2 linked regions of the Lichenicola cladoniae genome follow. The main gene of each other region encodes a partner of the protein of the gene in region 2 in a complex. Links are inferred from orthologs where the notes say so. Each region holds a gene or a part of one and is shown on either strand. Other genes may lie near its edges.

Region 1 (3,314 bases), 2.1 Mb from region 2 along the record:
TGCGAAGCCCTGCGCGTCCCAGCCCAGCATCGCGATGCGGTTGGCTGGCGTGGAGACCGCGTAGCTGTTGATCGCGACCTTCACCGTGTCACGCGCCGCCGCAGCAGGCATGGCGGTCGCATAGAGATAGTCGCCGGTGCGTCGTGCATACGGCGTGCTGCCATCGAACTGGTTGGACCGGGCGATCACGCCGGCCAGCCTCGCCCGCGGGATCTCGCCGATCGAGATGCCGCCGTCAAAACGCATGAACGAGGCGAGGTTTTCGGCGCTGACCGGGCCGGCCGGAAGACCGTCGCCGAAGGTGGTGTGCGACAGCAGCCCGATCTCCGCATCGGCCGCCACACGGACCCAGCCGGCAGCGCGCAACACGCTGGCGTCGAGGCCCAGTGCGTGCGGCAGATGTCCCAGCACGGCGCGATCCGCCGGTTGCAGGTTCTGCCGCCGCTGGTCCGCGACCAGACGCTGCATGGGCGGATCCTGTGGCGATTTAGTGTCCAGCACGACGTCCCGTACGGACATGACCGGGCCGCTTGCCTGGAAGCGGACGGTGACCACCTGGAACGCGTTCGACCACGCCCCGCTGTGGAGATGCAGGCCTTGTCCCAGCTTCTGCGAAAAGCGCAGGTGATCGTGCGACCCGTGCAGCAGGAACGCGCCGGAGAGGTGCGGCAGCACGGTCCGGTCCGCCAGGAATCCGGCATGTACCAGCGCCACCGGCAGGTCGGCATCGCCGAACAACGCGGGCAACCGGTTCGCCGCATAGGCTTCCGGGTCGGGCACCCCGTAGGCCGCACGATACTGCGGCGGATACAGCGCCAGCACCGGCGTCCCGAGTGCGGCGAACGTGACCTTCCGGCCCGCGACGGTGACGGTCATCGATGCGGGACCGTACGGACGCCCATCGCGGGGATCGACGATGTCGGTCAGCACCGTGGCGCCGGCCTGGGTGATCCGTGCCGCGAACTCGCGCGGGTCGAACAGGTCGCTGTCGTGGTTGCCGATGGTGACGATGGTGGGTGCGATCCCGGCGAAGGCGCGGATCAAAGCCAGGTCGATGCGACCGTCGTTGCGGCGGCTGACCGCATTATTGTGCTCGAACACGTCGCCGTTCACGACGATTCGCACCTCGCCCCGGGCGCTCAGCGCGGCCTGGCGGATTGCTGCCAGCAGGCGAGACGACCAGGCATAGCCCGAGTGCAGGTCGCCCATCAGGATCAGGGTGAGGTCGGCATGACCGGCAGCACGTGCGGTGCCGGCAGCGAGGACCGTGCCTGCGCCGAGACAGGCGAGCCGCCGCCTGGTCAGCTTCATCGGGCAGCGTACTGCGCGAACGAGGTCGCCAGGATGCCGTAGATTGCCTTCTTGAAGCCGACCTCGAGCGTCGGCAGCGTGTCCAGGGACACCCACTTCCAGGCATCGAACTCGGGGTGCGGATCGAGGTCGAGCCGGATCTCGCGGTCGTCGCCCTTGAAGCGGAGCGCGAACCAGCGTTGCCGCTGGCCGCGGAACAGGCCGCGCAATGCCTTGCCCATCAGCGCGGGCGGCAGGTCGTAGCTGAGCCAGTCCGGATGGAAGCCGAGGATCTCGGCGTTGTCGGTGCCGACCTCTTCCTTGAGTTCGCGCATCACCGCGACGGCCGGGTTCTCGTCCGCATCGATGCCGCCCTGGGGCAGCTGCCAGACGCCGGGCGAGCCCTCGGCGTTCGGAAGGTTGGCGCGGCGGGCGACCAGCACCAGGCCGTCCCGGTTGAATAGGACCGCCCCGACATTGGGGCGATAGGGAAGGTGGGTAAAGTCATCGGTCATAGCGGTCGCTCTGGATTGGCTGGGATCGGAAGGTGGGCCATGACCGGATGCACCCTGGACGCGTCGGCGCGCCTCCAGGCCAGCAGCGCGGTCACCGGAATCAGCGTGACGCCGCGATCGGCCAGATGCCGGCTCCAGGCCTGCAGCCGCTCGATGGTGACCGGCCGCAGCGGACCGGCGATGCCGAGTGCGCTGCCCTGGGTCAGGGCGATCTGCTCGAGCCGGGACAGCCGCGCCTCGATGTCGGCGGCATCAGGCTGATCGTCGATGGTGAGATCGGCATCGACCCGGTCGCGGACGGGCACGGCATCGCCCGTATGCACCCCGGTGCCGGCATCCACGTAGATCAGCCCACGCGCCGCAAGCGCCTTGGCCACCATCTCGAAGGCGCCGGCATTTGCGAACCGATCGCCACGCAGGCCGCTGAGGGCGTTGGTCACGCCGACATAGCCCTGCAGCCGCGATAGCGTCCATTGCAGCGCACGACGGTCCTGGTCGAGATCGATCGTGGTGCTGAGCGCCTGCGGACCCTCATCGTCGAGCGGGCTGCCGGCCGGTTCCATCGGCAGCGACAGCAGCGTCTCGTGCCCGGCCCGGCGGGCAGCATCGGCCAGGCTGCTCTGCCCAGCCTGGTCGAACGCCGGGGCGTAGGGGGAGAAGCCCAGCGAGACTGCGGCGGGCAAATCGTCGACCGCCGCGCGGCTGACGGCGTCGGACAGGCCCAGTCCTTCGACCAGGACCGCCACGACCGCGCCATGCGCGGGCAGGCCGGGGTGTGCGGCATAGACATCGGCCGGCCTGCGTCCGTCCGCGGCGATGCGAGGCAGCATGCGTCCGTTGAAATCGGGCGCCGGTTCGAGCAGGGCAGGGTCGGGGGCGGCCAGCGCGACCGTGACCGCAACCGGCTGCGGAGCGGCCGCCAGCGGAATGGCCGGTATGATCGCAGTCGCCAGGATCGGCTTCAGCGTCGGGACCGGCCTGGCCACTGGGTGCATACCAGGCGGCCCCATGACCTGGAGGAGCAAAGCTCCGCCCCCGCCCAGGACCAGGATTGTCGCCCAGACCCCGACCAGTACGCGACCGGCCGGGTGCATGTTACGGCGAACCGGTCGGCGGCGTCTTGGCCGGAACAGTGGCTGGCGCGTCGGCCACCGCGAGGGTCGGCTTGCCCGCCATGGCGTTGACCACTTTCAGGCCCTGCTGGAGCTGGAAGTCGGTCGCCGGCTTGGTCGGGTCGAAGGCCGGCCAATTGACGGGCGGCGCGTCGGGGATCGACTTGGCAATCGCCGGCAGGTCGGTGCGCGGCTGTGCCGGCACCTGGGTGCCGCCCTCGTTCTTGATGATGTGGGCGAGGTCACCTTCGCGCAGCATGAACTTGCTGTCGTCCTCCCGACTATCGCGAACCTTGATGTCGGGGGTGATGCCGAGACCCTGGATCGAGCGGCCGGACGGCGTGTAGTAGCGCGCCGTAGTCAGGCGGATGGCGCCGTTGTCACCGGCCAGCGGGAT
Region 2 (3,199 bases):
TTTCCGCCATCAGCACCTTGGCCGACGGCGCTATCGCCCGCGCCGCGATCACCTGACCGGGCTCGCCGGCAGGCTGCTCGAACCGCACCGGCGCGAAATGTTCCGAATGGCCGCCAGTTGGTGTTTCCAGCAGCACGCGCAACTCCCGCCCGGCGAAACCCTGGTGGAACGCCTCGGCGTTCGCCGCGCCGGCCTCGCGGAGCCGGCCCGCGCGCTCGCGGCGCACCGGAACCGGAACCGCCGGCATGCGCGCCGCCGGGGTACCGGGGCGCTCGCTATAAGGGAACACATGCAGATACGGCAGCGCGTGTGTACGGACGAAGCCGAGCGTCTCCTCGAACAGCGCATCGTCCTCGGTCGGGAAGCCGGCGATGAGGTCGGCGCCGAAGCCGATCCCCGGACGCAGCCTCCGCGCCTTATCCACCACGCGCGCCGCGTCGTCGGTCAGATGCCGGCGCTTCATCCGCTTGAGCACCAGGTCCGAGCCCGCCTGCAAAGACAGATGCAGATGCGGCATCAGCCGTTCCTCGTGCTCGATCAGCAGCCAGAGGTCGGCGTCGATCTCGACCGGATCGAGCGAGGAGAGCCGCAGCCGCTCCAGCTCCGGCACCAGCGCCAGCAACCGGCGGGCGAGCTGGCCCAGCGCTGGCCTGCCAGGCAGGTCGCCACCGTAGGAGGTGATGTCGACCCCGGTCAGCACGACTTCGCGGTAGCCGGAGCGCACCAGCGCCCGCACCTGCTCGACAACCGCGCCGATCGGCACCGAGCGCGACGGACCACGGCCGAACGGAATGATGCAGAAGGTGCAGCGATGGTCGCAGCCCTGCTGTACCTGGACGAAGGCGCGACTGCGCCCGACGAACTCGGTGACCAGGTGCGCCGCCGTCTCGCGTGCCGCCATGATGTCGGACACCGCATTGCCGGAACCGAGCGCCGCCTCGGTCCAACTTGCGGCCTGCAGCTTGTCCTCGTTGCCGAGCACGCGGACCACGCCGGGCAGCAGGCTCCAGGGAGCCGGATCGAGCTGCGCCGCGCAGCCGGTGACGACGATGCGGGCATCGGGACGATCGCGATGCGCGCGCCGGATCGCCTGCCGCGCCTGGCGTTCGGCCTCGGAGGTGACCGCGCAGGTGTTGACGATAATGACGTCGTCGAGGCCGCCGGCGTGGCTGCGCATCACCTCGCTCTCGTAGGTGTTCAGCCGGCAGCCGAAGGTCAGGAGTTCCGGGGGCGTGCTCATCGGTAATCGTCCAGCTCGACCAGTCCGGTGAAGGAGATCACCGCCGGCCCGGTCATCAGGATGCGTCCATCCCCGGTCCATTCGATGCCGAGCACACCGCCCTCCATCTCGACGGCGACACGGCGCTCGGTCACGCCGCGACGCACGGCGTTGACCACGGCGGCGCAGGCGCCTGATCCGCAGGCCAGGGTCAGGCCGGTGCCGCGTTCCCAGACCCGCAGGCTGATGCGCTCGCGCGACAGGATGCGGGCGAAGCCGATATTGGCACGCTCGGCGAACAGCGGGGCGGCCTCCAGCAGCGGGCCCACTGCCGCCGGGTCGGCCGGGTGGTCGAAGAAAGTGGCGTGCGGGTTGCCCATCGAGCAGCCGGCCGGGTCGTGGAGGAGCGGCAGGTGCAGCGTGTCGGCCTCGCGTGCCAGCGGGATGTCGCGCCAGTCCAGGCCCGGCCGGCCCATATCGACCTCGATCAGCCCGTCCTCGAGAACGCGGGCCGCGAGCAGGCCGCCATCGGTTCGGATGCGAAAGTCCGGTCCGGCGCCCTGCCCGGCCAGCAACGACGCCACGCAGCGGGTGGCGTTGCCGCAGGCGCCGGACTCGCTGCCGTCGGGGTTGAAGAACCGCACCCGGACGTCGTCCGAGCCATGGTCGGGTGCGGCGATCAGGACGAGCTGGTCGCAGCCGATCCCGGTATGCCGGTCGGCAAGCCGGGCGATCATCGCCGGCGTCAGTCCGAGCGACCCGGCGCGCTCGTCCAGCACGATGAAATCGTTCCCGGCGCCGTGCATCTTGTTGAAAGCGACTTGCATGGCCGCTCCTATAGAGGATCGTCTAGTCTGGCGCGACGACTTGAAAGGACCTGCGATGGACCAGAGCGTGATGGCAGCCCAGATGCACACGCAGGCGGGCCTGCAACTCGACCGGCGACCACTGCCGCCGGAGCTGTGGTCGGCGCTGCAGGCCCGGTTCGGCGACCGGCTGACCCGGACCGCCGCGGAACTGGATCGGCACGGGCACGAGGAAAGCTGGCATCCGGGAGTGCCGCCCGACGCGGTCGTGTTCGCCGAGAGCACCGCCGAAGTCGCCGAGCTCATGCGGCTGTGCGCGCAGCATCGCGTGCCGGTGGTGCCGTTCGGCGCCGGCACGTCGCTCGAGGGCCATGTCGCCGCGATGGCAGGCGGCATCAGCCTCGACCTGTCGCGCATGACCCGGATCATCGACGTGCGTCCCGAGGATGGCGACTGCAGCATCGAGGCCGGCGTCACCCGTGAGCAGCTCAATACCCACTTGCGCGATGTCGGCCTGTTCTTCTCGGTCGATCCCGGCGCCCCGGCGACGATCGGCGGCATGGCGGCGACCCGCGCGTCCGGCACCAATGCCGTGCGCTACGGCACCATCCGCGACGTGGTGCTGTCCCTGGTGGCGGTCATGGCGGACGGGCGGGTGGTGCGCACCGGCGGCCGGGCCCGCAAATCCGCCGCCGGCTACGACCTGACCCGCCTGCTGATCGGTTCGGAAGGCACGCTCGGCATCATCACCGAGCTGACCGTCAGGCTGTTCCCGATCCCCGAGAGCATCGCCTCGGCGGTGTGCACGTTTCCCAGCGTTCAGGCGGCGGTCGAATGCGTGATCGGGCTGATCCAGCTTGCGGTGCCACTGGCACGGATCGAGTTCCTGGATGCGGCGGCGATCGACGCGGTGAACCGCTATTCCAGCCTCGACAATGCGCTGGCGCCGACCCTGTTCCTGGAGTTCCACGGCAGCGAGGCCGAGGTCGCGGCGCAGGTCGCCACGGTGCGGGATGCCATCGCCAGTCACGGCGCCGGCGAACTGCACTGGGCGACGCGTGCGGAGGATCGGGCCCGGTTGTGGAAGGCTCGGCACGAGGCGCTTTGGGCGGTGAACGCGACACGGCCGGGAAGCCGGAGCTGGACCACCGACGTGTGCGTGCCGATCTCGCGC

Evidence for each region.
Region 1: the proteins of dapF (region 2) and HN018_RS05570 are in contact, whole or in part, in a solved structure (PDB 5YGU), measured with the Escherichia coli proteins. The link is inferred for Lichenicola cladoniae from one-to-one orthologs.

The regions. Positions count from the first base shown.
Region 1 is NZ_CP053708.1:1,220,470-1,223,783, forward strand. The notes cover bases 57-3,055. They hold HN018_RS05570 (RNA pyrophosphohydrolase), read right to left. Parts: upstream 1,806-3,055; coding sequence 1,308-1,805; downstream 57-1,307. Other genes in these bases: HN018_RS05565 (metallophosphoesterase), read right to left, coding at 57-1,311; HN018_RS05575 (divergent polysaccharide deacetylase family protein), read right to left, coding at 1,802-2,899; HN018_RS05580 (S41 family peptidase), read right to left, coding at 2,901-3,055. Also shown: more of HN018_RS05565, read right to left, coding at 1-56; more of HN018_RS05580, read right to left, coding at 3,056-3,314. UniProt on the Escherichia coli protein: Master regulator of 5'-end-dependent mRNA decay.
Region 2 is NZ_CP053708.1:3,334,809-3,338,007, forward strand. The notes cover bases 142-3,025. They hold dapF (diaminopimelate epimerase), read right to left. Parts: upstream 2,047-3,025; coding sequence 1,237-2,046; downstream 142-1,236. Other genes in these bases: mtaB (tRNA (N(6)-L-threonylcarbamoyladenosine(37)-C(2))-methylthiotransferase MtaB), read right to left, coding at 142-1,240; HN018_RS15155 (FAD-binding oxidoreductase), read left to right, coding at 2,129-3,025. Outside these bases: more of mtaB, read right to left, coding at 1-141; more of HN018_RS15155, read left to right, coding at 3,026-3,199. UniProt on the Escherichia coli protein: Involved in the succinylase branch of the L-lysine biosynthesis and in the biosynthesis of the pentapeptide incorporated in the peptidoglycan moiety. Catalyzes the stereoinversion of LL-2,6-diaminopimelate (L,L-DAP) to meso-diaminopimelate (meso-DAP).